Regions from separate parts of the Paenalkalicoccus suaedae genome, predicted to be linked through region 3. Evidence: riboswitches for the same ligand, from Rfam matches in the RefSeq annotation. Region 3 holds a riboswitch; each other region holds the start of a gene.
What was found. Region 3 has a riboswitch for thiamine pyrophosphate ahead of thiM (hydroxyethylthiazole kinase). Riboswitches for the same ligand answer to the same signal wherever they lie in the genome.
Positions count from the first base shown of each region.

Region 1 (7,431 bases), 1.0 Mb from region 3:
TTTTGTTGTACGTTATGAGCTACCTCTGAAATCTTTGTCCCATAGCTTACGATAATGTACATATCAATATGTACGTCGTCATTATCCTCGCGAATAACAACACCCCGCGCTAAATTTTCGCGGCCTAAAAGATCCGTAATGCCGTCTTTTAGCTGCTTTTGAGATGCCATGCCAACAATCCCGTAGCAGTCTACTGCGGCCCCACCAGCGATTACTGCCGTTACTTCTTTAGATACATCAATATTTCCATAGTTTGTTTTAATTTCGATCGTCATAAATGTCATTGCCTCCTCAAAAAGGTTTTTACCGAAAGGCTATCGCCATTTTACTATAAAACCGAACATTATGAAAGGCACTCCGGTATATATACTACCTGAAGCGAATCGGCTGTCAAGGTTTTTTACTTGAAATATCTCTGAAATCACTTGTATTTAACAGAATGCTATGCTAATATATCCAAGTATGTTGTTTGAAATAACTGTGATTGAAAGTTACGGTTTGAAAGAAGGAGGGATTTCCATGGCACGCAGATGTGTTATTACAGGTAAAGGTCCATCTACTGGAAACAAGCGTTCACACGCACTTAACTCAACGAAGCGTCGTTGGGGCGCAAACGTTCAAAAGGTACGAATTTTAGTGGACGGTAAGCCGAAGCGCGTATACGTTTCAGCTCGCGCACTTAAGTCTGGTAAAGTTCAGCGCGTATAATTTTGTGACCTATTACGTAAAAGGACTCCTAATCCGTTAATCGGATTAGGAGTCCTTTTCTTTGTATTACCCTTTTCCAATTGTGCCAAGTACAGCTCGCACAACGCCCCCTATAAACTTCGGCAAACGGATCGTATAAAACTTCATGCTACTCCCTCCTGACGGAAAAAAGCGATTCTATTACATATATATTCAGTCTGCCACAGATAGTACCACTTAATTTTCGTCCTTGGACTCAATCACGATTACTTTACCTGATTCAATCTTCACAATTGCTTCGTCATCTACGATTTCATTACTAACACAAAGGCTCGAACCACGCTTTAATTGAGCATTTGTTAATTCATATTTCACTCCAGTAAGCGTTATTCCAGAAACTTTTTCTGTAATAGCTAATAAGGATAAATAGGTGTATATGGAATGCTTTACATGTTTGACGCCGCTATCTAGATAACTCATTCGATTGGAAGTATTGAGTATCTCCACTTCAATCCCACGTGTAGCAGCAACCTCTAACAACTGCACGTTCATTAAAAAGTGATCTAATCTGCCTCCTGTCGCCCCAACAATAATAAGCTTTTTAGCGTTAAATCTTTCTTTAACAATATCAAGTGCCAGCTCCATATCTGTCTGATCTTTTTCTGCAGGGAAAGTGGTTAGTTCTACTGATTCTGCTTTTAGTTGCTTTAAATATGTTTCTCCGATTGAATCAAAGTCCCCGATAGCAAGATTTGGTGTAATACAAGCCTCTAAAAGATAATAAGCTCCTCTATCAACGCCTATAATGCCAGTCGGTTTAAGCTCGTCGCAAAGCTCTTGAAGGGATGGAAGGTCCACTTTTGGACCTCCTGCTACTAACAAATATGTCATGCTACACGTCCGTTAGAGGGGTGTAGCACGACTTTTCCCTTATTAGCAAATAAGACCATGATAATGACTAAAATAACAAATGTAGGTGCGATATAGCTTAGATTATAGATAAATGAATACCATACTGGCGACATCCCTTCAGGGGCAAAGCTACCGAACCAAATTACACCTGCAGTAAAGTGTGAAAGTAATCGTAATGCAGATGCTAATGCCACTCCTGCGATAAGAAGTGTAAGCTTTTTACGGAACGAAGCCTGACTTGAAAAACGAAAAATACCAGCTAAACCTATCACTAAAAAGGCGATCGGATAGTCGAGTAATGCCTGCGCCCAGTGAACCACGAATGAATTAAACATTAGATTTAATGTGCCAAACAATCCGCCAGCTATAATCCCAGCAATAACTCCTCGTCTATAAGCGAGAATAAGGATTGGAAGCATAGAGAGCGTAATAGATCCCCCTTGAGGCATTTGAAACAGTGGAATTAAGTCTAACACATAAGCAAGACCGCTCATAATAGCGATTTCGAGCATAATAAGTAATCGTTTGTTTTGTCTCATAATAAATAATCCCCTTTTTTTAGAACCACAAAAAAAGACAGCTTATGCCGAGAAGGCAACAGCTGTCTGTTAGCATCATCTCCACATCCCTACGCAAGTATCAACTTACAGGTTTAAAGGGTCGAAGCGCATGCTTCCTCTCAGTCCTCTAAGACTCCCCTTGTGGTTCATTATTTTAATTTCGTTTAAGTAATTTCACTTTACTACTGTTGACGAATTTTCGCAATGGCAGCGTGTCGATCCTCTTGATTATAAATAGCCGATCCCGCAACAAGAACATTTGCACCAGCATCTACGCACTGTTTTGCTGTCATTTCGTTGACGCCACCATCGACTTCAATCTCAATATCACGATCTCCGACAAGCTCTTTTACTTCTGTAATTTTGGGTAGCACGGAAGAAATAAAAGATTGCCCACCGAAGCCTGGATTTACTGTCATAAGTAATACCATATCAATATCGTCAATAATTGGCTTGATCACATCTACTGGAGTAGCCGGATTTAATACAACGCCTGCTTTAACCCCATTTTCTTTAATCAAATGAATCGTACGGTGCAAGTGAGGACATGCCTCTACGTGTACCGTAATAATATCCGCTCCAGCTTTACAAAAGTCAGGAATATATTGATCCGGATTTTCGATCATAAGGTGCACATCTAACGGTAATGTCGTAATCGGACGCACAGCTTCAACAATAAGCGGTCCAATCGTAATGTTCGGAACAAAATGACCGTCCATTACATCGATGTGAATATAATCCGCTCCTCCTTCCTCGACATCCTTAATTTCTTTACCTAGTTCGGCAAAATTAGCTGAAAGAATAGATGGTGCAATTTTAACTGACATGCTAGTACCTCCGCTTTTGCGATTTAATTTCTTCTAAAAATTGAATATAGCTATCATAACGATGCTGCGCAATCTCTCCATCTTCGACAGCTGCCTTGACCGCACATTTAGGCTCATTTGAATGCGTACATCCTCTAAACTTGCATTCCTGTATTCGATCAGCCATTTCAGGATAGCAGGCGGAGAGAGAGTCCTCGGTAATACCATGGTAATCTAGAGAACTAAAACCAGGAGTATCTGCTACATAGCCACCTTCGATAGGAATAAGCTCCACGTGTCTCGTGGTGTGCTTCCCTCGATTTAAGCTTTTTGAGATCGCATTCGTCTCTAAATCTAGCTCCGGCTTTATCGCATTTAACAGCGATGATTTACCAACACCCGATTGTCCAGCAAAAACAGACACACGATTTGCTAAGGCAGGCTTCAACTCTTCGATCGTATCCGCTTGGTGAACCGATGTAGATATCACTTCATAGCCGATTTTTTCATACTCCTTTTTATACTGACGAATCTCTTCTAGTTTTTCCTCTGGCAATAAATCCATCTTAGATAAGCATATAAGTGGTTGAATGTCGTTTGCTTCAATATGCACAAGGAATTTGTCTAGTAATAGTGGACTAAACGCCGGCTCATGGACAGAAAAAACGAGTACAGCCTGTTCAACATTCGCTATTGGAGGACGAATGAGCTCATTCGTCCTATCATGTAATTCTAATACATATCCGTCTGTACGATTTTCCGCTTCAAAAACAACCCAGTCTCCAACTAGTGGCGTTAGCTTTCTCTTTCTAAAGTTCCCTCTACCTCTGCACTGAAAAATGCCGTCCTCGTTTTCGACATAGTAAAATCCACTTAATGCTTTTACGATTCTCCCAATTGCCATGCAAACCTCCATTTATTGATAGCTTAATAATTCCTCATAGGTGTATTCGTAAGGTGACTCTGAGAATTCTTGTCCATTCACATATAAAAGCAGATATCCTGTGTCACCTGGGTTTAACGTCATAGGTAGCGTAAATCTAGTCGTCTCCGTGATGGACTCGCTAACGACTTCTCTAGGTGTATCGCTCTCAGAATCAATAATAGAGATTTGAATACGATACTCAGGTGGTTCTGATCCCTCTGGCGCAGGCGGTACTTCTACTGAAAATGGTACGTCACTTGTAACTGGACCGTCCTCTTCGCCAGGATCTGGCTCTGGCTCCGGTTCTGGATCTGGCTCAGGAGTCTCAATCTCAGAAGATCCCCCTGAAGACGATGGCTCAGGTCCACGTGAGAAAGTAACCTCTACTGTTACAGGAGCATTAATTTCTGTCCCTCTTGATGGAGATTGTGCAATAACTAATCCTGACTCAATGGATGGATGGAAATCTTCTTCGAATCTTAATGTTACATAAGGATTATCATCCATCTGATCGAGTACCTCAGAACGCGTCATTCCAAACAAATTATCCATCACATACGTCATACCCTCACTAACCGTAAGAGTGACAACTGTTTCTTCTGCAATGACTGGTTCATTTGCTTCTGGTGACTGCGATAAAACTGTTCCTTCATCTTCTGTCGCACTCTCTTCATAAACAACTTCTATATCCTCAAAATCTGCTAAAAGCTCTTCCGCTTCCTCAAGTGATAGACCAACTACATCATTCATGTCGACCGTGCCATTCGCTTCGTTAGCAAATACCGTCACTAAAGAGCCCTCTTTTACGTTATTACCACCTTGAGGATTCGTTGAGATAACATGGTCTGGTTCCACAGTATCGTCTTCTCTATACGTGAGCTCTACTTCTAAACCTAGCGTTTCAAGCTCTGCTACTACTTCTGAGGACGGCTGCCCAACTAACCCTTCAGGAATCGTCACATCATTTACATAAAGTAGTCTTGGAATAAGGAAGAACACTAAAAATAACAGTAAAGCAAGAAATAGAGCCGATAAGCCAATCCATTTCCCTACACGCTTTTTCTTCTTTTTAGCAGGTTCTGCTGCAGGACCTTGAGCAGGTGCCTCGTCCGGCTTCCTTACTAGCGTTGGGTCACCTTCAAGCGGCGCATCAGCCGGTATAACAGGAATAGCTTTTGTCGCTTCAGGATCGTCCTCGCGCTCAATTGGCGCCTCATTCACTCGTGAAGGATCCAGTATAGTAGCTAATTCTCGTTGCAGTTCATCTGCTGACTCATAGCGGTTCGTAACATCTTTCGCTGTTAGCTTCATGATCATATTATCCACGCTTTGAGGCACATGCGGCGCTTTTTCTGTCACAGAAGGAATGGGTTCTTGAATATGCTTAATAGCAACAGAAACAGCTGTGTCCCCTTTGAACGGTGCTTCACCCGTTAGCATTTCAAACCCGATTATCCCTAAGGAATAAAGATCCGATTTAAAGGTGACCTGTCCACCACGTGCTTGTTCTGGCGATAAGTAGTGAACCGAGCCCAACACAGAATTTGTATGCGTAATGGTTGCTTCGTTAATCGCACGAGCAATCCCAAAATCTGTTACTTTAGCAATGCCATCTACACCAATCAATATGTTTTGAGGCTTTATATCCCGGTGTACGATATGGTTCGCATGGGCGTGAGAGAGCGCCGAGGCAATTTGTTTTAAAATACGAATAGACTCATCAACCGAAAGCGACCCATTCGCAACAACATAGTCCTTTAACGTTTCGCCCTCGACGTACTCCATAACAATATAATATAAATCCTCTTCTTCCCCGACGTCATATATACTAACAACGTTCGGATGAGAGAGGCTAGTTGCCGCTTCTGCTTCGCGTCTAAATCGTTGAATAAACTCATCGTCATTAGAAAACTGCGTTTTGAGCATTTTTACAGCGACATGACGATCGAGAATAAGATCTTTCGCTAAATAAACGTCTGCCATCCCGCCGCCGCCAATTGGACGAATTAATTTATAGCGATCGTTTAAACGTTTTCCTATCATGATGCATTCACTTCCTTTTGATGCCTAACGAGCGCTACGGTGATATTGTCCTCTCCACCGCGATTATTCGCCTCATTAATCATTGCGCGAGCAGCTTCCTCGAGCGGAATTTCTTGATCGTTAAAGATCGCAGACAAATCCATAGCAGATAGCTTGTTTGTTAACCCATCCGTGCAAAGTACAAGTAACGATCCTGAATTCCACGCAACGACACCAGTATCAATTTCAATAGTTGGCTCTGTGCCAAGTGCTCTCATTAATACATTCTTGCGAGGGTGCACTTCTGCTTCCTGCTCGGAAATTTCTCCACGTCTAACTAACTCTCCTACTAGAGAGTGATCTTTCGTTAATTGCGTAAGTTCATTTTCTTCATACAAGTAAATGCGAGAGTCTCCTACATGACAAAAAGAAATGAAAGAGTCTGTGCATATCGTCGCAACGAGGGTCGTCCCCATCCCTTTACAATCGGTATGCTCATTCGCATAGTCGAGAATGTGTTTATTTGCTTTTACAACGGTTGTTCGTAAGAAATCTTCTGCTTCTTCTTGAGAGAGAAGACTATCGTTACTTTGCCAGGATTCAAGGAGCACTTTTTTTGCCAGCTTACTCGCAACGTCTCCTGCCTGATGACCACCCATCCCATCAGCAACTAAAGCTAATAGCTGGCCGTTGTCTTTTTTAGCAACAGCAACACTATCTTCATTATGCGATCGTAATTTACCTATATCCGTTAACGATGTATATTCCAAAAACGATCCCCTCTTTCTACTTCCCATAACCGTTCATTCGGCAACTTCTTCTATAGTTTCTGCTTTTTTGATAGAAGTGATAAAAAACCCATCTGTACCGAATTGACCTGGGAGTAACTGGACCATACTACCATCCTCACCGATAGCACTATGGTAAGCTTTCGGTAGCACAGCGGTTAGAGATGTGTCACGCGACGCATCACTGTGTTTAGATAAAAAGGATGTGATTTGATGATCATTCTCATTTTTATCTATAGTACATGTACTATAAATCAGTCTACCACCCGGCTTTAATGTTTTCCATACAGCATCTAGTATGTCCGCTTGGATCTCTTGTAACCTGCTAATATCCGATTCTTTTTTCTTCCACTTAATATCTGGCTTTCTTTGCAATACACCAAGTCCAGAGCAAGGAGCATCTACTAAAACACGGTCAAACGGCTCAGACGCCTCATCAAGCTTTCTCGCATCTTGGGCGACACCTTCAATAATTGATAATCCTAGGCGTTTTTGTTGTGCTTCTAAAAGCTCGACTTTATGCTTGTGAATATCTCCACTAATTAATTGCCCCTCATTTTGCATGAGCTCGGCAATATGCATGGATTTCCCTCCAGGAGCTGCGCACGCGTCTAGAATGCGCTCCCCAGGCTTTGGATCAAGCGCGAGAGCAACAAGCATCGAGCCTTCATCTTGAATGGATACGTATCCCTCTTTAAACGCGTCCGTATGCTGAACAGCCCCTCGTGTAA
Region 1 covers NZ_CP041372.2:2,080,565-2,087,995, forward strand. Annotated here, with positions in the region: gene FLK61_RS11020 (Asp23/Gls24 family envelope stress response protein) at 1-275, opposite strand, end outside; gene rpmB (50S ribosomal protein L28) at 520-708, shown strand; gene spoVM (stage V sporulation protein SpoVM) at 775-855, opposite strand; gene FLK61_RS11035 (thiamine diphosphokinase) at 925-1,578, opposite strand; gene thiT (energy-coupled thiamine transporter ThiT) at 1,575-2,138, opposite strand; TPP riboswitch at 2,208-2,309, opposite strand; gene rpe (ribulose-phosphate 3-epimerase) at 2,342-2,986, opposite strand; gene rsgA (ribosome small subunit-dependent GTPase A) at 2,988-3,869, opposite strand; gene pknB (Stk1 family PASTA domain-containing Ser/Thr kinase) at 3,882-5,933, opposite strand; gene FLK61_RS11060 (Stp1/IreP family PP2C-type Ser/Thr phosphatase) at 5,930-6,682, opposite strand; gene rsmB (16S rRNA (cytosine(967)-C(5))-methyltransferase RsmB) at 6,716-7,431, opposite strand, start outside.
Region 1: linked by a shared signal. The riboswitch ahead of thiT (energy-coupled thiamine transporter ThiT) and the one ahead of thiM (hydroxyethylthiazole kinase) in region 3 are both predicted to bind thiamine pyrophosphate.

Region 2 (7,431 bases), 790 kb from region 3:
TCACCATCATGCGTGCATCGAAATTATCTGTCGCATCAACGATGACGTCAATATCGCTAGCTAAAATTAAACGCTCTAGCTCCTCCGCCGTCGCATCCATCACGTGCGCAGTGATGGCAACCTCCTTGTTGATCGCTTCAAGGCGATCTTTTGCGATCGCCGCCTTTGGCATGCGGGCCGTTGCATCAGCTTCCGTGTACAAGCGCTGACGCTGAAGGTTCGTCCAATCTACGTAGTCGCGATCAATAAGCGTAAGGCGCCCAACGCCTGCTCGTGTCAGCATCTCGGAAGAGCTTGCGCCAAGCGCTCCAAGTCCAAGGATCAACACGTGTCCATCCCGAATACGCTTCTGCCCCTTCTTTCCTATTCCTGAAAAAAGCTCATGTCTAGAGTATCGATTCACCCGAGACCCTCCTGTGGGCTACTTGCTGTGGCGTATGGCTTTTTAGCAATGCGACCAGCTTCAAAGCCTAGTCGACCCGCTTCTGTCGCGAGCGCCATGGCACGCGCCATCTTTACTGGATCGTCTGCGCCAGCAATCGCCGTATTAAGAAGCACACCGTCTGCTCCTAGCTCCATCGCTTCTACCACATCCGCCGGTGATCCGAGTCCTGCATCGATAATAACCGGAACCGATGCCTGCTCGATGATTAACCGAAGCGACAATGGATTGACGATCCCCTGTCCTGACCCTATCGGGGACGCACCAGGCATAACTGCATGCACGCCAACCTCTTCGAGACGTCTCGCAAGTAGTACATCATCCGACGTGTATGGAAGTACCGTAAAGCCCTCCTTCACAAGCTCCTCAGACGCGCGCAGTGTCTCAATCGGATCCGGCAACAGCGTCTTTTGACAACCAATAACCTCCACCTTAATCATGTCGCATAAACCAGATGAACGAGCAAGCTTCGCAATACGCACCGCCTCCTCTGCCGTCTTCGCTCCAGCCGTATTTGGCAATAGCGAATAGCGACCCACATCAATTTCCTCCAAAAAGTTTGGCTGACTCGCATCCGCAACGTGCATCCTCGCGACCGAAAACGTCAAAATCTCCGAGCCCGACGCTGCAACAGCCTCTTTTTGCACCTTAAAATCCGCATACTTCCCCGTACCAACCATCAAACGCGATCCAAACGACTTCCCATTAATGACAAGCATGAATTAACCCCCTCCAACAAATTGAACAAGCTCAATAGCGTCCCCATCACGAACAACCACCTCATCAAACGACGACCGATCCACCGCTTCTCGGTTCAATTCCACGAGAATCAGCTTGGACCCCAAATCCAAATGCTCCAACAACTCACGCACAGACGCCGCCTCCAAAGGCAACTCGCGCGCCTCACCGTTAATATGCAAGACCATGCTCCACTACCCCCCTTCTCTCTGGCGAAACAGGCGCTAACGCCTCTGGCACCCTATTGTTCCAAACGAGGTCAGACACAAGCTGACCAGTTATCGCAGACAGGAGCATCCCATTTCGATAATGACCTGTTGCCATCACTAAACCTTGGATCTCTGGATGACGTCCGATATACGGTAAATCATCAAACGTACGCGGACGAACGCCGCTCCACGTCTCGTTCCACTTCGCTTTAGCAAGCTCTGGTACAAGCGCAGTTGCGCGCGCAAGTAATCCCATTACACCCTCTAGCGAAACGCCTTCTGTACCATCTCCTGGGTAGCTAGTCGCTCCGATTAACAGCTCGTTTTCCCCCTTCGGCACTAAGTAACAGTCGCGCGCATAAATCGTCCGTTGTAACAGTCGCTTCTCCGTCGTGACAGAGATAATTTCCCCCTTCACTGGAAGGAGTGGACAAAGCCCTGGTAACAGCTCACTACTTGCTACGCCGCTCGCCACAATTACGGTGTCCGCATAAAATTTTTGACTCGACGTCTCTATGCCACAGACGCGACCCTCTTTCATTAATAGCCGCTTCACATCCGTTTGCTCTAGTACCTCGACGCCATTTGCAATCGCCGCTCGCCAATACGCGAGCGTCAGTTGCTTGGATCTGATTTGTGCGCCTTCTTCGTAATGGACGCCCGCTTCTTTCGTCCGTAGCTTCGGCTCAAGCTCTCGCATGTCCTCTAAGGTAAGCGATCCCTTACTCCCTAATAGGAGCATGCCATTTTGCTCAAAGCCTATATCTATCCCCAATTCATCGAGAAAAAGTTGCGCAAGCTCCTTCAATTGCCTACGACTCTCCATCGCCAGGTCATAAAGTGGATGATCCGGCTGGTACTCCGCCTCAACAGCAAGCATCCCAGCCGCCTTTGACGAAGCTCCGTAGCCAAGGGTGCGTTGTTCTACTGCTAACACACGTACGCCCTGCTTCGACAAATAATACGAGATGGCTCCACCAATTACGCCTCCGCCAACAACAATGACATCATAGCTGTGCATCTAATCGCCTCCCTGTAAACTCATCCGTTGCCTGAATAGGGTCTCTCGCACCTAAAATTCCTGATAGGACGGCAATACCTGCCGCCCCTGTTGCTTCAATCTCTTCTATATGAAACGGCTTCACGCCTCCGATTGCATAAACTGGTAGGTGTGATGCCCGAACGACTTCCTCTAAAGCGGCTATACCGCGTGGTAACAGCCCTGGCTTCGAGGCAGTTGCATAAATGTGACCGTAAAATACATAGTCGGCATCCTCCACCTCTGTAAGCTCCGACACGTCGTGGATGGATCTCCCGACGCGCAGCGTAGGCGCAAGCTGTTTCACTATCTTTGGAGATAAGCTTAAGCCTCCTAAGTGAACTCCTCCTGCCCCTAACGCAAGCGCAACGTCAACACGATCGTTTATCACGAGCTTCTCTTTTGGAAAGCCAGCTTTCACTAACTGCTGTCCAAGTTCATAGACGTCCCTTGCTGACGAACGCTTTTCTCGTATGTGTAAGGCATCAATACGTGGCGCAAGCTTTGTGGCAGTTTGCGCATCGATCTCTCCATTGCCACTAGAAAGAACGTGTACCTGTAATCGCACGGTTCCTTCCTCCTTCCTCTAAAAAAGGCATACAAAAAGCCACCTCCTGATGTAGATAGGAAGTGGCTGTTAAGGGTGATTTGGGATCGATACGTTGATGTACCGATGCTAACAGTCGAGGCACTTCCCTACGCTAGTATGAACTAGATCAGGTTCTGAGGGTCCGGATTATCTCCGTCTCAGCCCGCACGTTCAGGCTCCCCTAGTGGATTGCTATATGAATTTAGTTAAACTTTACCATGGAAGGCGGTTTACATGCAACTGTTGTACCTCCCTCTAATGTCGTCTATGATTCGGCAATGAAATATGCTTTAATAGGGGTATTGTTTAGACTTAAAAGGAGGCTCACCCCTTTATGCAACACAACTATGCACAGCCTAAAAAAAGACCTCAGGCGTTGCATCCTGCTGGGTCGTTTTTAGATAAAATACCCCCTGCACCAAAAGCGCCGCTGCTCACTTCGGTGATTCGCGAGTCCGACAGCGACTATTCGTATTTACATAGATTAGAGGAATCTGGCATCACACTAAATGAGCAACAGCTAGAAGCCGTTCGCCACGGTGATGGACCTGCGCGAATTATCGCAGGTGCTGGCAGTGGAAAGACACGCGTCCTCGTCTCTCGGACCGGCTACTTAACTTCCGTCAATGGTGTTTCTCCCAAAAACATTCTCCTGCTTACCTTTACGAGAAAAGCAGCGGATGAGATGCGAAGCCGAATTGCGAAGCTCCCAGGCTACACGCCATCCTTAGCAAAGCAACTGACTGCTGGGACGTTCCACTCGATTTTTTACCGGCTATTAGTTAGTCGAGGCTATGATCATCGGATTTTGCAAAACGATCGGCACAAGCAAATCGCCATCAAGCGCATCTTAAAAACGCGTGGCTTGCACGATTCGTATGAGCCAGAGACTCTGCTTGCCACCTTGTCAGAGCTAAAAAGCCGCATGAAAACCGCGCACGATATTGACGCTAAAACGCACATTGAGCACGAGACCAAAGCCATCCTGATCGCCTATGAGGACTGGAAGGACGAGCACCACTATATAGATTTTGACGACATGCTCCTCCTCGCTTGGAAATTGCTCAATGAGGACAACGAGCTACTCGGTAAGCTTCAGACACGCTTTCGCTACATCCTCTGTGACGAGTGGCAGGACACAAATCCGATCCAATTCGAGCTCATTCGCATGCTCACAGGCACGCACCAAAACCTTTTCGTCGTTGGCGATGACGACCAGACGATTTACAGCTTTAACGGCGCAGACAGCACCATCATACTCGACTTCGACAAGCACTATCCGCGCGCCACAACCATCACCCTGCCCGTCAACTACCGCTCCACACCAGGGATTCTCGGGCTAGGCAATGCAATCATCGAGCATAATACGATGCGCCATCCCAAAACGCTCCAGACCGCCAATTCTCCTGGACAAACCACGTTGTATCTCCGACCAGCAACAACAGACGACGAAGCTGAGCAGATCGTCGCGAATGTGTCGGCGGACATCGCATCCGGTAAACGCCGTTTAAGAGAGATCGCGATCCTGCACAGGACCTTTTCCTGTAGCCGAGCGATGGTCGACCAACTGGTGCTTCGCGGCATTCCGTTTGTGACATTCGGAAAGCAGGAAACCTTTTATGAATCGGGACTCGTAAAGCCAGTGTTAGACCACCTCCGACTTGCCGTGGATCCTAACAATATCGACGCCGTCAGTGGCATGGTGTCGACGCTTTACCTGGCGCGTGAGACAACGATGGCACACATTCACCGTCAGGATATTGTTAGTCCAGAGCCAAAGCTATTACTGCATGCGATGACACTACCACATTTAAAGGAGTTTCAACGCACCGCAATTTCTCGCCGGATGAAATTAATTGAGTCGTTAGCAGGTAAAAAGCCTCGAGACGCGATTAGACAGGTACGCGCTGTCTACGATGCGTATCTCGACGCAGACGAGCGCCGCGTTGCAACGTTAGACAAAGACATGGTCAAGGAGATGCTTACGGAGCTTGAGGCTTCGGCGGATAAGTTTGGGTCAATTAAGGAGTATCTATCCTTCATTGAGGATATTATCGCCCGCCATAAAGAGATGGAAGAGCTTCGCAAGCAGTCCGACGCAGACGTGCTATCGTTGATGACGATCCACCGCGCGAAGGGTCTCGAATTCCCTGTCGTGTACGTGATCGGAGCATCGGAAACGATTTTGCCACACTCCTCTGCCCTTGAGGCGGATAAGCGATCTGACTTGATGATCGACGGAAAAGGGAAGCAAAAAGTAGAGCACGCTATTGAGGAAGAACGTCGTCTTTTATACGTTGCCGTCACGCGCGCCATGGAGGAGCTCTATATTAGCTCGCCCTCCTACTATCGAGGAAAAGAAACAGATGTCTCTCGCTTCTTACTCGAGGCCTTCGGCGAAAAAGAACGCCCTCGCACCTCGCTCGAACGATCTGGTCGGTCTGGTCGGTCTGATCGTGCGTTTGCCAGTCGCGTCGCAGAACAAAAGCCACGCCTGCGCATCACTGCCCTCGTTTGGGACTGCACAAGCAAAAGCTGCAACGGCTGGATGCGCGTCTCTCCACAAGACGAGTCCGAGCGACTGTCAGAGAAAGCCTGTCCACTTTGTAAGACGAAGATGAAACAGGTGGAGAAAGAAATTACAGCATAGGACGCTTATACATGTAGAGCCCCTCTTTGGAGGGGTTCTTTTGGTTGTGAGGGGGTTTGAGATTCTGCGTTGCTTGTCTCACTTCCCACCTCCCTTCCCTCATCAAGATCCTCTTCTTTCCCGCCCCACTAAAAAGGTGACCACTGTTAACCTTGCCCTCCAATTACAGGAATTTTAATAAGCGGTTATACGCTATGGAAATACTATATAGTGAAGCAAACAGAACACCTACCTGACCCTATCCTCTCGTGAGAAAACCTAACTCGAGATGCAATCATGGTACATCACGGTGTACCTGATTTGTTCTGTTGCATGACACCATATTTTCGTATGCTACAGCTAGGAGGCAATCATATGCGTTTATCCTATAGACAACTTTCACTTATGGAAATGCTTCTATATGTAGGAAGCATGACTGTCACACATTTAGCCCAAAGCTTTAACGTCAGTCGCAAAGCTATTTACGATGATCTGGAAGCTATTCGCTTTTGGCTACAGGAAGAAAAAACGGGGACACTTTCAAAGGATTCGCTTGGACGTTATTCGATTAAACAGCCTGATCGTCACATGGAGCAACGCATGTTTGAGGAATCGCACCGCTTTCGAAACTTTGAAATAAAAGAGCGGCATGCTTTTCTTCTTTTCCACCTTGTCGCCAATCCTTACACGACACTTGACGAGCTAATGAAGCATCTAGATGTGAGTAGAAATACACTCCAGTCTGACATGCAGGCTGTAAGGAAAGTGGCATCTAATGCGAATGTTACGATTCGCTACTATCAGCAGCACTACAGCTTTGTAGGCGATGAATGGACCGTCCGGATGTTTTTAATTAACGCCTGTAGTCCTTACGTGCAAAAGCTGAAGCACGAGACACTCCTTCCGCCAAGTCGAAGCTATGGACCACCATTGTCCCCGCAGGCGTGGGATTGTCTAGACCTTTCTATTTTTATTCAGCAAAAGCGAATGGATCTTGGGTACACGATCATTGAATTACCGTATTCAAAGGATGGTGAGGACCCTGAGGCTACGTACACAGCGCTCTTAAAAAAGGGCTTTTCTCACCAAAAGCAGCTAGACACTAGTTTACTTACGGGCGTGACTCAGTTACTTGAGACGTACACCAATTTAACAGGCGCCAAGCTCCTGCCACACGTAGACCAAAAAATACTGGCTCATTTAGAACCAGCACTTGCGAGAGGTAAGCTTGGGATCGTCATGCACAATCCGCTCCAGCAAGAGGTCGAGCAAAAGTATGCACATACGTATCGTCTGTTAAAAATGGGACTCAGACAGCTTGCTCCGTTCCCGCTCACTGACTTATTTGAGCAGCACGAAGCCTCCTACCTCACTCTACTTGTGCTCAGTCATGTGGAGGAAAAGAAAGCAGGGGTTCCTATTATCGTGGCCTGTTATGAAGGGACGAGCGTCTCTTATTCTGTGAAGCATCAGCTTATAAGGCTCGGAATCCCTGATACAGATATCCAGTGCTTAAGTTTTGATAACCTACCAGAATCGATGGAGTTACTTGTCACTACCACACAGATTCCACCACATCTACATGCAAAAAAATGGCTCAAGGTTTCGCCTATCCTAACAGAATCAGATAAGGCAAAATTGCAACACGCCATCGGGGACGGTCACCACGTTTCACAAAACTCGATCTTAGAGATTGTGAAGCGCAATGTCTCGCCGCACAGCTACAAGGCAATATTGAATGAAATACAGATACAAGCTCGATTAGAAGAGCAACGGAGCTTAAAA
Region 2 covers NZ_CP041372.2:275,035-282,465, reverse strand. Annotated here, with positions in the region: gene FLK61_RS01810 (ThiF family adenylyltransferase) at 1-403, opposite strand, end outside; gene FLK61_RS01805 (thiazole synthase) at 400-1,161, opposite strand; gene thiS (sulfur carrier protein ThiS) at 1,165-1,368, opposite strand; gene FLK61_RS01795 (FAD-dependent oxidoreductase) at 1,352-2,410, opposite strand; gene FLK61_RS01790 (thiamine phosphate synthase) at 2,397-2,996, opposite strand; TPP riboswitch at 3,105-3,210, opposite strand; gene FLK61_RS01785 (UvrD-helicase domain-containing protein) at 3,352-5,667, shown strand; gene FLK61_RS01780 (BglG family transcription antiterminator) at 6,022-7,431, shown strand, end outside.
Region 2: linked by a shared signal. The riboswitch ahead of FLK61_RS01790 (thiamine phosphate synthase) and the one ahead of thiM (hydroxyethylthiazole kinase) in region 3 are both predicted to bind thiamine pyrophosphate.

Region 3 (7,431 bases):
ATATTGGCGGTCCTTTACTTCTGTTGTGCGGATATCCTTGCTATGCAAGTAAGACATAATATCCTGCTGGTGCTCGTCATCGTTTGCTCTAAAAGCAATGTGGTGAACCGTTCCAACACCCATAGAGCCTGGCTCTGTCTTAGATGTATCAATATCAATTATGTTCCCTAAATCACCAGGAGCCTCGAAGCGGATAAAGTCGCCCGCAGTTGCAACATGCGTCATGCGGAAGTGCTCCACTAAAAGCTTTGAGGTCGCTTCCGGGTCTGAGGAATAGAGAACTGTTCCACCAAAGCCTTTAATAGCTTCGTTTGTTGTGATCGTATCGAATTCCCATTCGCTATTTGGTCCCTTGCCTCTCGCGACTATTTCAAGCTGCAATCCGTCTGGATCTAGGAATTGGAGGTACTCTTCATTAAAACGAGTTGCAAGCTCTGCCTTCACACCTTTATCCCGAAGTCGCTCCTCCCAGAAGGATAATGCTCCATCAGGCACGACAAATGTCGTCGTTCCAACCTGACCAGTGCCAATTTTGCCCTTCCTAGCACCATCCCAAGGGAAAAATGTAATAATCGTTCCAGGTGATCCTTGCTCATTCCCAAAATAAAAATGGTACGTAGCAGGATCATCAAAATTTACTGTCTTTTTAACAAATTTTAATCCTAGTACGTCAGCGTAAAAATCCATATTTCTCTGCGGATTGCCAACGATCGCTGTAATATGATGAATACCTGCAATTGTAGGTGCTGTCATCTCATAACCTCCAAATAGTATATTAACTATATTAAAGTAAGCATATCATCCTTACCTTCCTAACGTCTACTACAACGTATTCCCAAAACACTTCTTTCTTAGTCGCTAAATCTTTACCTCCTATTTTCTAAATTAACCTCAGAGTCGATCACTATATCTTTGGACAAAAATCAGGTAGGATACGCAATTGATCAGTATAGAGCAAGCAAACTAGTATCTCTGATTGTCTCTTTCCTCTAACTCTTGTAAACTAAAGAGACTAGGTTTTAGGGGGATATAGCATGTTAGATCAAGCACAGTTAAAGCTTCAACAGCATTATGGATACGATGCTTTCCGACCTGGACAGCATCGTATTTTAGAGTTTGTTTTTAAAGGACACCCTACGATGGGGATTATGCCCACGGGTGGAGGAAAGTCGATTTGCTATCAGATTCCTTCGTTACTTTTACCAGGTATTACGCTCGTTATCTCCCCACTTATTTCCCTTATGAAGGATCAGGTCGATGAACTTGCCGAAGCAGGCATTGACGCGACATTTATAAACTCAAGCTTATCAGCTAGCGAAGTCTCTGCTAGATTAGATGAGGTTAATTTAGGTCTACAAAAGCTTATTTATATTGCTCCAGAGCGCCTTGAATCACCCTCATTCATGCGTATGCTACAAAAGCTACCAATCTCCTTAGTAGCGGTTGATGAGGCTCACTGTCTGTCTCAGTGGGGACACGATTTTAGACCAAGCTACTTACGTATTCCTGAGCTTTTAAATACGCTACCAAAAGTACCGCCAGTATTAGCCCTCACTGCAACCGCAACCCCTGAGGTGACGCAGGACGTGTGCCGAGCGTTATCAATCGATCCAGACCACGTCGTTCAGACCGGCTTCAGCCGTGAAAATTTGGCGTTTCATGTGGTTAAAGGGGTAGACCGTGACGAATACATGAAGAGCTACATTACTCAGTCTGGAGAGTCCGGGATTATTTATTGTGCGACTAGAAAAGAAGTGGAACGCATTCATGATTATTTAAAGAAGGCTAATGTTTCTGTAGGTAAGTATCATGGAGGGATGTCTCAAGAGGATCGGCAAAAGATGCAAGAGTTGTTCGTCTATGATGTGACCAAAGTGATGGTTGCTACAAACGCCTTTGGTATGGGGATTAATAAATCGAACGTTCGCTTTGTCTTTCATAGGCAAATGCCACGCAATATGGAGAGCTTTTATCAAGAGGCTGGACGTGCAGGAAGAGACGGCGCTCCTAGTGAGTGTATGCTCTTATTTTCGCCTCAAGACATTCGAATCCAGCAGTTTTTAATTGATCAATCAATGATGGACGAGCGACGCAAGGAGCAGGAATATCGGAAGCTCCAGGCTATGACGAGCTTTGCACACACAGAGGATTGTCTACAAAACTATATTCTTCAATATTTCGGAGAATCGCCGGCAGAACCTTGTGGTAGGTGCTCGGAATGCGTCGATGATCGAACCTCTGTGGATATAACGCGAGAAGCACAGATGATTTTCTCTTGTGTAAGACGGATGGGTGAACGATTCGGGAAGACGATGGTCGCTCAAGTATTGACTGGATCTAATAATAAGAAGGTGAAGGATTTAAAGCTTGATACACTTCCAACCTTCGGACTGATGAAGAATCGCTCTCAAAAAGAGGTTGCTCAGTTGATTGACTTTCTTGCTGCATCTGACTATTTAGCTTTAACTGGCGGCAACTATCCAGTGCTGCAACTGACTGATTTAGCAGTGCCTGTGCTAAAGGGACAGGAGTCGGTTGCGAAGAAGGAGGAGAAGCATCAGGTACGTGTCACCCAGGATCATCCGTTATTTGAGACACTCCGTGGAGTGCGAACCGAACTCGCGCGTGAGCACGCTGTTGCACCATACATGGTCTTCTCTGATCAGACGCTTCATGAGCTATGCAGGCAGCTCCCGACCGATGAACATGCGATGCTCCAAGTCAAGGGTGTCGGACAAATGAAGATAGAGACTTACGGACAGCCATTCCTAGATGCGATCCTTGTATATGTAGAGGAAAACGAGATGGCAAAGCCTCAACAAGAAATTTTATCAAATGATAAAAAGCAGAAGAGCTATATGGTAACAGCGGAATTATATGTAGATGGCACACCAGTCGAAGAGATTATGAAGCTTCGGGATATTAAAGAGGTAACTGTGAAAAGTCATCTTTTAGAGGCATATGAAGATGGTGTCTCTATTGAGCTCTCTCCTCTATTTGAGGCTAAGCATGTAGATTTAATTAAACGAGCTATTAATGATGTAGGTCTTGAAGAGGGGATGAAGCCTGTAAAGGAGGCTCTCCCTGAAGAGGTGGATTACTTTACGATTAAACTCGTTGCCAATGGGTATGTGTGAGGTTGGTGAGATATTGAAGTAACTCCACTCACTTAGGGTAAATATGGTATAATTACCTTAAATGAGGTGGTTAGAGTGGATAGGTTTCAAGCAGGAGTAGCATGTGTACTTGCTGGTGTGTTACTTTTGGTCATTGTGAATAATTGGAGTAATTCTCCATTCATGTGGGGACTCGCTTATATTGGGAGCTTACTATGCAGCGTTATTGGAGTAGGGATGTTAGTCTCTCTTTTGCGTATTAGCTGGAGATGAATGTAAAAAAGCAGGTGGACGAGGCTAGTAGCTCGTTTACCTGCTTTTTTGGTGGGGGTTTGATGAAATATTACCTTTTGACGCACAAGGTAGCCATCTCCTACTCTTTCATCTTCCCTGACTCATCATATAGCTTGTCTTGATAGAAGAAGTTCGGCGACTTCTCCTCGTTTTTAAAGCCTTGGTGGAAAATGTGTGTTGCCGCAGGTGATACAGGTGGAATTAACCACGTCCAGTCCCCTGTTACCTCTCTCTCAGCGCGTTCCTCTCGTTGCTGGAACTTACGGAATTGCTCAGCGGCTGTATGATGATCGACGATACTCACCCGATTTTCTTGGAAGGAATGTAAGACTGCTCGGTTTAGCTCGACAAGTGCACGGTCTTTCCAGAGAGCGGATGTTTTACTCGTGTCTAAATGAAATACCTCAGCAACTTCTTTCAATTTATCGTAGCGGAAGCTGTCCGCTAAGTTGCGTGCCCCAATTTCTGTACCCATGTACCACCCGTTAAATGGCGCGGTTGGATAGGTGATTCCGCCAATTTCTAGTTGCATGTCAGAAATTGCAGGAACAGCGTACCATTTTAAGTCAAGCTCTTTAAATGATGGCTCTTCCGGATGCTCAAATGGGACCTCTAGAACGATGTCAGACTCAAACTCTTGCAATACTAATGTAGAATCAAGCTTAATCACGATTGGTAAAAGATCAAAAGCAGATCCTTTTCCCTGCCAACCTAAGTCCTGACATAGCTTTGTAAACGCAATCGAGTCTGGATCTCCGATTACGGTTCCGTCAGGATGCTCGTATCCTGCATAGCGCGCAAGCTGATGGTTTATGACTCGAACCGGTGCTTTCCCATCCTTTTCTGGAGCAAACACCGTAATTGTCGGACGGATTCGCCCCTCATTTGTTGCAAAGGTCATATGATTCTTCAAGGTATTAAAAACCTCTGATTCCTCTTTAACTTCGCGAGCATCAAATACGTTCATCGTCTCCCAAAAAAGTCTGCCAATACATTTATTGGAGTTACGCCATGCCATTTTGGCACCATGAACGAGCTCTTCATACGTATGTGTATACGTTCCGGTCTCTTCTATCTCTACTTTCACTTGCTGTAAACGGTCACCCAGTGTCGTCGCATCTATTCCTAATTCCTGATAGCAGGTCGAAATAAATGATGCTGCTTGCTCCTGTAAGCTCATCTCCTGTTGCTCCTTTTTGAATCTTTTGTCAGCTAGTTTCACTTATGTTAGTATAAATTAAACGCATAAAAAAAGTAAGTAATCCACTAGGGGTGCCCTCGGGCTGAGATAGGTTTCCTAATCCCTTTGAACCTGATCTGGTTAACACCAGCGTAGGAAAGTGGCTACTGTTTTTGTATACACAGTGAGCTATTTCCTTCGTGGAATAGCTTTTTTTGTGCGAAAAAAAGGAGGACTGTTTCATGCAATCAACACTAGGCACAGCACTTACTTCGCTTCGCGCAACAAAACCCTTGATCCACAATATCACGAATGTGGTGGTAACTAATTTCACAGCTAATGGCATGTATGCTATTGGAGCTAGTCCTGTTATGGCTTATGCCAAAGAAGAAGTAGCGGATATGGCAAGCATCGCACAAGGTCTAATGATTAATATCGGAACACTAACTGCGCCAACTGTAGAAGCAATGTTTATCGCAGGAGAGGCTGCAAACCAAGGAAAAACGCCAATCGTATTTGATCCAGTTGGATCCGGCGCGACCCCATATCGAACAAACACGGCTAAAAAACTACTTACAGAGCTGTCTATCCAGGTTGTTCGTGGTAATGCCTCAGAAATTGCGAGTTTAATAGACGATTCCGTTACGACAAAGGGAGTCGATTCTGATACAGCGCTTGAAAATGCACAAGAGGTAGCTATCAAAGTAGCAAAGGAATACAACACGATTGTGGCTATGACTGGCGAGGTTGATATCGTCACAGATGGAAGCCGAGTCTTAACAGTCTCTAACGGTCACCCTTTGCAAACAACGATAACAGGTGCAGGCTGTCTACTGTCCTCCTTAGTCGCTGCTTTTATTGCTAGTAACGATGTCTCTCTCGACTCGATAGTCGCTGCGCTAGCCACTTATGGGGTTGCGGCAGAAATTGCTTATAAAGAAACTCCCGTTAAAGCTCCTGGAAGCTTTCAGCAGTATTTTCTGAACGCGTTGTACGAAATAACGGAAGAAGATGTGAATGATCGAAGTAAAGTCGAAGAGGTGACGTCATGACGATAAAAGCGATGACGATTGCAGGCTCTGATAGTGGCGGCGGCGCAGGAATTCAGGCAGACCTCAAAACATTCCAGGAGCTTGGCGTTTTTGGTACATCCGTAATTACAGCTATCACAGCGCAAAACACGTTAGGGGTAACCGATGTCCATCCCATCCCCGTGCTTACGATTGAGGAGCAGTTTAAAGCAGTGATTACTGATATCGGTGCAGACGCTGTGAAGACTGGTATGCTGTATGACAAAGAGCGAATTGAGGCTATTGCAGATTTGGTGAGTAGGCATCAAGTAACGAATCTGATCGTCGATCCCGTGATGGTGACTACAACAGGGTCTCCGCTCTTAAAAGAGGACGCGCAGGATACGTTAATTAAAAAGCTCTTCCCATTAGCAATTCTCGTGACGCCCAATATTCCTGAGGCAGAAGCCATCTTGAGTAAAAAGCGCGAGGATTTTGATAAGCTTGAAGATATGGCGAAGGCACTTTATCACGCTTGTGGTGGTGTTCCAGTTTTACTTAAAGGCGGTCATGAGGCACGTGCAGAGTTTATGACTGACGTGCTTTTCACCGGTCAAACAAGTGTCTTGTATACCTCTCCGCGCATTGACACGACGCACACTCACGGCACAGGCTGTACGTATGCTGCCGCGATTACAGCCTTTATTGCCCAAGGGGTAAAACTGGAGAGTGCTATCTTTAAAGCGAAAGAGTTTTTACATGTCGCAATTGAGCAGGCAAAGCCTGTTGGAGAAGGCGCCGGACCAGTGCACCACAGTGCCCACCGTGAGTCTTCTATTTCAGATGTAAATATGGAGGTATTAACTTGAACGTAAAAGAAGCTCTCTCCGTATACTTTATTTGTGGAACGCAGGATGTGGTGAGACCACTAGATGAGATACTAACAGAAGCTTTAGAGGCTGGTATTACAATGTTTCAGCTCAGAGAAAAGGGTGAAGGAAGTATTCAGGATAAGGAAGAGCGCTATGCTTTAGCGAGGCGTTTGAAGCAACTGTGTAGCTCGTATCACGTTCCATTTGTTGTGAATGACGACGTGGAGCTCGCTTTGGAAGTAGAGGCTGATGGTCTGCACATCGGACAAGACGATGGTGATGCCAGTAAGATTAAAGGGCGCCTTCCTTCTTCTATGCTGTTTGGGATCTCTGCATATACAGTCGAAGAGGCAGAGCAAGCTATTCGTGATGGGGCAGATTACATTGGCGTTGGACCTATGTATGCTACGCGGTCAAAAGCGGATGCCAAATCAGCGGTTGGTCCTGAGCGAATTCGATTGATGCGTGATCAGGGTGTTGATTTACCAATTGTTGCGATTGGCGGTATAACAACGAGTCATGTGAAGGAAATAAAGAAAGCTGGCGCAGACGGCGTCTCTATTATCTCTGCGATAGCTAGAGCGAGTTCGATTGAAAAGGCTGTTCGGTTATTTAAAGGGTGAACGAATAGCTGCCGGGTTGGGACAAAAGCGAGGAACCTGTCTCACCCTTTTTGGTGCGAAGAAACGCGGCTCGGTTATCCGGGTCTGGCCTTCGGTTATCCGGATACGGGGTTCAATTAACCGATTGTGCCGTTCAATTTAACGATCTTAACTTCCAATTATCCAAAAGCGCCTATCAAACTTTCCTTCACACTAAAAGCTACCGTCCTCTCTATATGAGGATCCGGTAGCTTTTTTAATACTAAAGCTTATTTGAAATAGAACTTAACTGTCCTTGTAGATCATCTGTCATTGCTTTTAACTCAGCTGCTACTGTGAAAAGGTCATTAATTTGAC
Region 3 covers NZ_CP041372.2:1,062,723-1,070,153, reverse strand. Annotated here, with positions in the region: gene FLK61_RS05875 (ring-cleaving dioxygenase) at 1-753, opposite strand, end outside; gene recQ (DNA helicase RecQ) at 1,035-3,137, shown strand; gene FLK61_RS05865 (hypothetical protein) at 3,213-3,389, shown strand; gene FLK61_RS05860 (nitric oxide synthase oxygenase) at 3,490-4,590, opposite strand; TPP riboswitch at 4,669-4,766, shown strand; gene thiM (hydroxyethylthiazole kinase) at 4,833-5,642, shown strand; gene thiD (bifunctional hydroxymethylpyrimidine kinase/phosphomethylpyrimidine kinase) at 5,639-6,469, shown strand; gene thiE (thiamine phosphate synthase) at 6,466-7,095, shown strand; gene FLK61_RS05840 (methyl-accepting chemotaxis protein) at 7,337-7,431, opposite strand, start outside.

Region 4 (7,431 bases), 120 kb from region 3:
GCGCGATAAAGCAAAGAGAGCGCAGCGCGAGGCTTATTCCGACCATAATCGAGCCAGTCGTAATATCAAAGCGCCAGAAGGTGAATAGCACTTCACCGCTCACAAAGTCTGCGTTTGTATATAAAACGGCCATCCAGCCAAACCCTAATGAGAGGACAAGAAATGGACTCATGTAGAGTGCCCATTTTTTAAAAGTAATGGGACTTAGGAGCATCGTGACTGCAAAAATAAAGAAGAGATAGGCAAGCGGTGTAACGATATCGAAGCTAAAGCTTAGAATGACACCTGGAATCAGGACTGCGATACCTTTAATCGTGGGGTTAATGTCTTGAATCATTGTCCAACCACCTCCAGTGCCTGTCTCATCCGGTACGGCTTGCGAAGTCTCGCTGCTTGAAGAAGCGCCTCGTTATGAAATAGCTCTTCTGGTGATCCATCAAATGCCAACTCTTGCTCGTGGAAAACGAGCGCTCTATCACAGTATTGATCAACGAGATCCATATCATGCGTAACAAAGACAATTGCTGTCCCCTGCTCCTGAAGTGATTTAACGATTTTAAGTAGCTCACTCGACGTGCGCGCGTCCTGACCAAACGTTGGCTCATCAAACAGCAGGATATCCTGCCCTTCGTGGAGCATTGTTGCCACGCTCAGCCGCCTTTTTTGACCGCCACTTAAAGAAAACGGGTTGGCTCTGCGGTGGTTTTTAAGATGAAAGCGTTGAAGCAGGTCATCAACTCGTGCTCCAATTCCACTCTCATCTCGAACCTCCATCCCAAAGGCTACCTCTTCTTCTACTGAATCCGTAATAAATTGATGCTCTGGATTTTGAAACACGAAGCCCATTTTCTCACGAAGCTCTAGCTCCTGAAAGGATGTAATAGCAGTTCCATGAAGCTCAATAGACCCTCTTGTAGGCTTTAGAAGCCGAGATAGGAGTTGTAGCATTGTTGACTTCCCTGCACCATTCCCACCAACAATCGCAACAAATTCTTTCTCATGAATCGAAAAGTCAATATTAGTTAAAATGACGTTCTTCTTTCGTTTAAACTGTAGATTTTGCACGCGTAAAATCTCGGAACCATGATCGACGTGAGGGAGTTCTTCATATACGGGAGAGAACGTGATGCCCTCCGCTTCGAGTTCGTTCTTGTGTTTACGTAATAGCTCCATCGGTTTTCCTTCAAGTACGAGCTCTCCACTTCGAGATAAGACAAGCATGCGATCTGTGAATCGAAGCCAATCCTCTAGCTGATGGTCAATAATAAGCGTTGTCATCGATAAACGTTCGATCAATTCAACAAACTCTAGTCGTGACTGAGGATCCAGATTCGCAGTTGGCTCATCTAAAATAAGCATCGTTGGCTTTAGTAGTAGCACGGCTGCGAGCGCGACTTTTTGCTTTTGCCCACCTGAAAGAGAGTGAATATCACGATGACGTAGCTTTGTTATTCCGATTTTTTCTAACACATCAGAAATGAGGTCGGCCATTTCCTCTCGCGGTGTTTCGATATTTTCGAGCGTAAAGGCTAGCTCATCCTCTACCTTAAGCATACAAAACTGGCTCTCAGGATCCTGAAACACAATACCGATTTGTTGATTGAGCTCTCCCTTCTCAAAGGACGTAACGCTCTTATCGCGGAAGAAAAGCTCTCCAGTACTGTAGCCTTCAACAGCCTCTGGATATAAACCATTTAAACAAAGTGCAAGCGTGCTCTTCCCAGAGCCGCTTGCACCTGCCAATATCGTGGTTTCTCCCTCTGAAATAGTCAGAGAGAGGTTGTTTAAAAGAGGGTGGTCTTGCTCATACGAAAACGAGTAGTTAACTGCCTGAACGAGTGTATTAGGAGACTTTACGCTCATAGCGTCCCTCGCGCTCCTTTCCTAACGCATAGCCGCGCAGAACGCCTGTGTTTGCGAGCTGATCACTTAGGAATTTACCGAGTAATCCAGCAAGTAGAGCACCACTGATCATTCGCACGATAAAGGTTGTAATAATGAGCCATGGCTCCATTGCCAGAAGACCGGACTGGAAGATTCCCCATACGTAGCTGAAAAGCGCTGCCGACATACCCGCCATCATTAACACGTACAGGTTATAAACACGATAGCGAGTCGCTGCAAAGACAAGCTCAGCGCCAATACCTTGAATAGCAGCAGATATGATTAGCATTGGACCTGCTGGCGTTCCAAGAAGTACTTGTACGGTTCCTGCAATAAGCTCCGACCAGAAGGCAGCCCCTGGCTTTCGAATAATATAGGCGGCGATGATAGAGACAATAAACCATATTCCAAAGATGACTTCATAGCCGAACGGGCCTAAACCAAACGGAATTAAGAAGCTTGTTAAGCCTTGTCCTGCAAAGAAAAAGAGCAGGTAAACAACAGCAAACACAACTCCTAAGATGGACATTAAGACAATCTCTTTAAGCTTCCAGGATTTCATCATGACGCGTTGTCCTTCTTTGATGGACTATTTGCTGAAATGTGAGCAGTCATTGTCACATGTGCGCGTTCTTTTGTTTTAGAGGCATTAACAAATGCTGTCTCAAGCGTATGGAAGACTTTATTTGCATCACCATCTAAACGAGACGCGTAGTGAACACCCTTCGTAAACGTACCGTGCTCTTGTGCAACTGCACACTGATCGGCAATAACCTGCATGTAGTTCGGGTTATCCATTGGGTAAAGTGCAAAGTGAGATGCCGCTTCGACAGATTCCTGTTGAGACTTTTCTTCGTTTAGACGCTCATCGTTCTCCGACATATACGTGTCTCCCTCGCTGTCACCAGGACATCCGATTGAAAATGTTCCGCTAAAGACAACGTGCGTTCCAGTTTTTGCTGCGTGGATAAAGATCGCTTTCGCCACGTCAAATACGTGTTCACTTCGACCTCGCACACATGTTGTCACGTCATCTGTTTGCATCCACACTTTAGATGTATCAACTTCTTCTAAAGCCCCTTTAATGATTTCGACAAAATTATCTGCCATTGGGTAAATAGCAAACCTTACTCCTACGATATTACTTGTTCCACATGATAGTCCTTGCATGCTAAACTCTCCTCCATCGTGATTACTTACAAACTAATTTGCCGTAAGCATCCCTTTTCTATTTCAACACAAGACGAAACGCAAAAAAGCCTGCACGCTCCTAAACTAATAGGAAGGTGCAGGCAATCGTTTACGAATAAGTGCGTGAATCGTATGATTAACTGCACTTCCCCACGCTAGTATTATCTAGTTCGGGTTCAAAGGGTTAACAGGACAAGCCTGTCTCTCAGCAAGATAGATGCACCCCTAGTGCGTTCGTGTCATTGTATTGTTACGTTCATTGTACCTATTGTCTGAAGATTTGTAAACAGCCGGCGGTTATCGAAGCGTTGAATCCGATAACTCGAACGCTAACTGCGCAAACACGCGACCAAGCTTCTCCCGCAGCTCTGACATCTGCGCGCGTTCCTCCTTGGTCGGCGCAACGCCACTTTCCTCGCTCATATATAGCCTTCGATTTATCTCCAGCTGAACGAACGGCTTATCTGTTTGTGCACCGTGTAATTGCGTCACATAGCCACCTTTAAACGGAGCATTGATCACACACAGCTCTACCCCGTCAATCCCGTAGTCAGCAAATGCTTCTTCTATTAGCTCTCGCATTCTGTGCATAAACGCAGGACTTGCCGTGACAGGCTCGTCCTCCTCTATGCCATCTTCTCCTCCACGGTTACTAATACAAAACAGCGGACGCGTTATCGCCTCTCCACCACCTATTACAGGACTTTCTGCAAGCATCGTGTGACAGTCTACACCAAATGAAATTGGTTGTAGAAGACCCTCACGCATAGCTTCATGATAAGGTGCGTGAATGGTCTCCACTAAATCCCTAATCTCTTCCTCTGAAAGCGATGGCTTCCATACGTTCTCACCTGTTACCGCAACCGTCTTTACGACACCGTCCACGTTATGCGGCGGCAGATCACCCGGCGCCCGGTTCATATCAACGACAATCCTCGCCACAGACTGACTAACAAACACGTGGGCAAGCTCCTTAAAGTCAAATAGCTCCCCTGTCCATGTGTCACCGTCGTGCACAATCTCAAGCTCGGAAAGCAGTAGTTTGTTGCGTAAACCCTCAGGCACCTTCGTTCCACCATGTGGCACCGACACAAAAATAGGTAGCTTGTCCATAAGCGTTATTCTCCCTGCAAATAAAGCGCTAATAGCAATGATCGTTGCACGAGCTCAATACGGTGTAGCGCCTCGTTCGGCGTATATAAATCTCTACTTGCCGGCGAAAATCCACATACTACTGGTGTTTCACTTGGAATGACTCCCGCCGCAGTCGAAAGTAGACTAGACTCAATGCCGAATGGAAGTTGCTTTGCCTCTGTCCACTCCTTTAACCTTGCAATGATTGGATTTAGTTTCTTCCTCAAGAGTGGTGGTCGATCGACGACCTGTTCCATGTATGTTTTCATTCCTGATTTCGCCCCCGAGAAGAGCTTTTTAAGCTCCTGCTCGACCTCCGTCGCAGTCGTCTCATCTAAATATGTGACAGAGAGCGTTGCCGTCACTCGGTGCGGCATAAGCACGCTATATCGCTCTGACTTCATATCCTGAACCGATACAGCTACCTTCTTCTTCCGACTATTTAAGCTCTTTAGCTTCTCTGCATTCTCAATAAAATAGCTCAGCACATCACTACTCTTTGATTCCTTCCCAATGCGCAACGGATCTCCCTCAATAATGAGCTGGAATTCCTTTGTTCCTCGGCGTTGGTCGACAACCTTCCCCTCCGCAAATCCAGGCTGCATGACAAGCACCTGCTTCGCCCGACTCGCCGCTTTTACAAGCATTTGCGAACTGTAGCGCATCCCTCTTCCTTCATCTGCATAGAAAAATACGCCGACCTTCGTTTTACTAAGTAGCTTCTCTTCCTTCAACGCCTGCAAAGCCGCTAACACAGTCGCAATACCACCGCGACTTGAAGCAATTCCTTCTCCAAACACCCACTCCTGCTCGCGGCGGTATGGAATTGGGAAGCCGTTACGTCCGCCCGGTACATCAATAGGAACGACAAGTAGCGTTCCGTCCGTTAGTCCTGCCTTCGTCTCCCACGTCCACGCAGAACGACCATTCGTCAGCGCATCGACTTGATCAAGCTTTAGCTTCCCTAAACGCTCCTCAAACAGCTTGCGTACGCTACTAAGGCCAACAGCATCCTCTGTGCGACTCGACATGTTCGTCCACGTCTTTAAATCGGCTTCGATCTTAGAGCGACTTTGCGTGACTCGGCGGAAAAGCTTATCAGCGGTTGAAGACGATTTGTGGCTTTCTTCATCAAAAAAGTCTTTGCCAAAATATCTCTCGCACGTAACATCTATTAATCTATTAACGAGCTTCGTATAGTCTAAGCCAATTTTATCTGCAGCAAATACGAGCGATCCGTCGCTACCTAGGCTCGCCATGGAATTGACCTCTAAAATATACGGGTTCCCATCCTGGTCAATACGAAAATCAACGCGAGCCGAGTCATAGCAGTTTAGTGCCTTAAACGTTTGCACCGCTAAGTCCTGCACACGCTTCGTTTCCTCTTCTGATAAAGGTGCTGGACATACTTTCTCTACCGTACGACCACTCGTATTCTTTTTATCTTCATACGTAAAAATCTTTGGACCATTGTGGAAAACAAGCTCCACGGGTGGTAATGGCTCGACGGGATTATTCCCAAGTAGGGCAACGTTTACTTCCCGTCCTTCAATATATTCTTCGACAAGCGTCGGCGCATTGAATTGTTCATAAATCACACGAACACCCTCGCGAAGCTCTTCTTCGTTATTTACGATACGAAGTCCAAAGGAAACCGCTTCGTCCTTAGGTTTTACGATTAGAGGATACTTCAAATTCTCCACAAGCGGGCTATCTGGTTTATTAAGCACCGCAAATTTAGGCGTTGGTAGCCCTTGTTGCATGAGCAAAATCTTTGTAACAACTTTATCTAATGCCAGCGCATGCGTTTCAGGACCAGACCCAACATAAGGGACACCAAGCATTTCAAGCATACCTGGTACATGCATATAGCGGCCTCTACCTTGAATGCCGTAGCTTAAGTTAAAGACAAGACCCGGTCGCTCTCCTGAAAGTACGGATGGCATAAAGTCCTCTAAATTTTTGATGAGATTTTTATCTCCCTCAAATGTCTTCACTTCGTGACCACCAGCAGTCAAACCGTCCTTAATACGTTTAATTGTCTCAAGTCCGTACTTCTCTCTGTTTTGTGTACCGAATAAATTGATGACCGCCTGACTTTCACGGTTATATACCACAGCAATTTTCACTATATATCCACTCCCAATTCGTTTAATTCTGGTCCTCTGGCTGTACCATCCCGTCTTGGATCTGCGACTCCAAAAAAGCGTTCTCGTTTGTTCTTAGGGAGCTGAATTCCTTGGACACACCCTAAATAAAAGCTATAGTCTCCGCGCTTTGTTATTTTAAAACCAGCAAGTCTGAGTGCTTCATTTACTTCTTCACTAAATCGATTGTGCTCAATCATCAATGACCCTGTATGTGATGCGTGGAAACGTGGGGATGCGATAGCATCATCGAGCGGCTCCCCTTTATCGATTAGCCTTGTAATGACTTGGGCAAGCGTCGTGGAAATCCTTGCGCTACCTGGACTTCCTAATAAATAACGAGCCTTTCCGTTTTCAAAGAGTAATACTGGCGCCACACTACTCCACGGACGGCCGCCAGGTAGCAAATAGTACGGATGCGACGTGTCGGAATAGTTAAACGCACTCATATAGTTGTTGTAAAAAAATCCGAGATCCTTCGCCATTGTTTTGCTACCGAATACAAGCTCAATAGACTGGGTGATCCCAACCGCATTCCCGTCACTATCTGCAGCGGAGAGGTGCGTGGTTTCTCCAGAAGTAGGTGGTGGTAGGAAAGTGTCCTGCAAGGCGAGCTTGTAAATATCGTTGATGCGCTTGACGGTCTCCTTGGCGTAGCCTTTGTCGATGAGCATTTGGTTGACGAACTGCAAATAATGGTCGGGATGCATCGGCGTTCGTTCACGATAGTTGAGCGCAAATCGGAACGCGAGCGCGGAGATGATGGCTCCGATCGCTTCGTCTGTATCGAGATTATCTGGTGGGAAGCCCTCTAATATTGCAAGAATTTGTACGAGCACGCGTCCTGCTCCCGGTGGCGGATACGTGTAAAGCTCATAGCCTCGATACGTGCTGTGAAGGGTCTCGCGTTCGACTGGAATCGGGATTTGATTCATGTCGATCTCCGTGATCAACCCTCCGCGCTTTTGCATGTCTTCGACAATCGCTTTGCCGATATCTCCTGTATAAAAGTCGCGCCAGCCGTGCTTCGCCATGCGCTGGAATGTGCGAGCAAGCTCTGGCTGATAGACATACG
Region 4 covers NZ_CP041372.2:942,433-949,863, reverse strand. Annotated here, with positions in the region: gene FLK61_RS05295 (energy-coupling factor transporter transmembrane component T family protein) at 1-337, opposite strand, end outside; gene FLK61_RS05290 (ABC transporter ATP-binding protein) at 334-1,863, opposite strand; gene FLK61_RS05285 (ECF transporter S component) at 1,844-2,449, opposite strand; gene FLK61_RS05280 (YkoF family thiamine/hydroxymethylpyrimidine-binding protein) at 2,446-3,054, opposite strand; TPP riboswitch at 3,206-3,312, opposite strand; gene FLK61_RS05275 (N-formylglutamate amidohydrolase) at 3,373-4,188, opposite strand; gene FLK61_RS05270 (M20/M25/M40 family metallo-hydrolase) at 4,194-6,338, opposite strand; gene FLK61_RS05265 (gamma-glutamyltransferase family protein) at 6,338-7,431, opposite strand, start outside.
Region 4: linked by a shared signal. The riboswitch ahead of FLK61_RS05280 (YkoF family thiamine/hydroxymethylpyrimidine-binding protein) and the one ahead of thiM (hydroxyethylthiazole kinase) in region 3 are both predicted to bind thiamine pyrophosphate.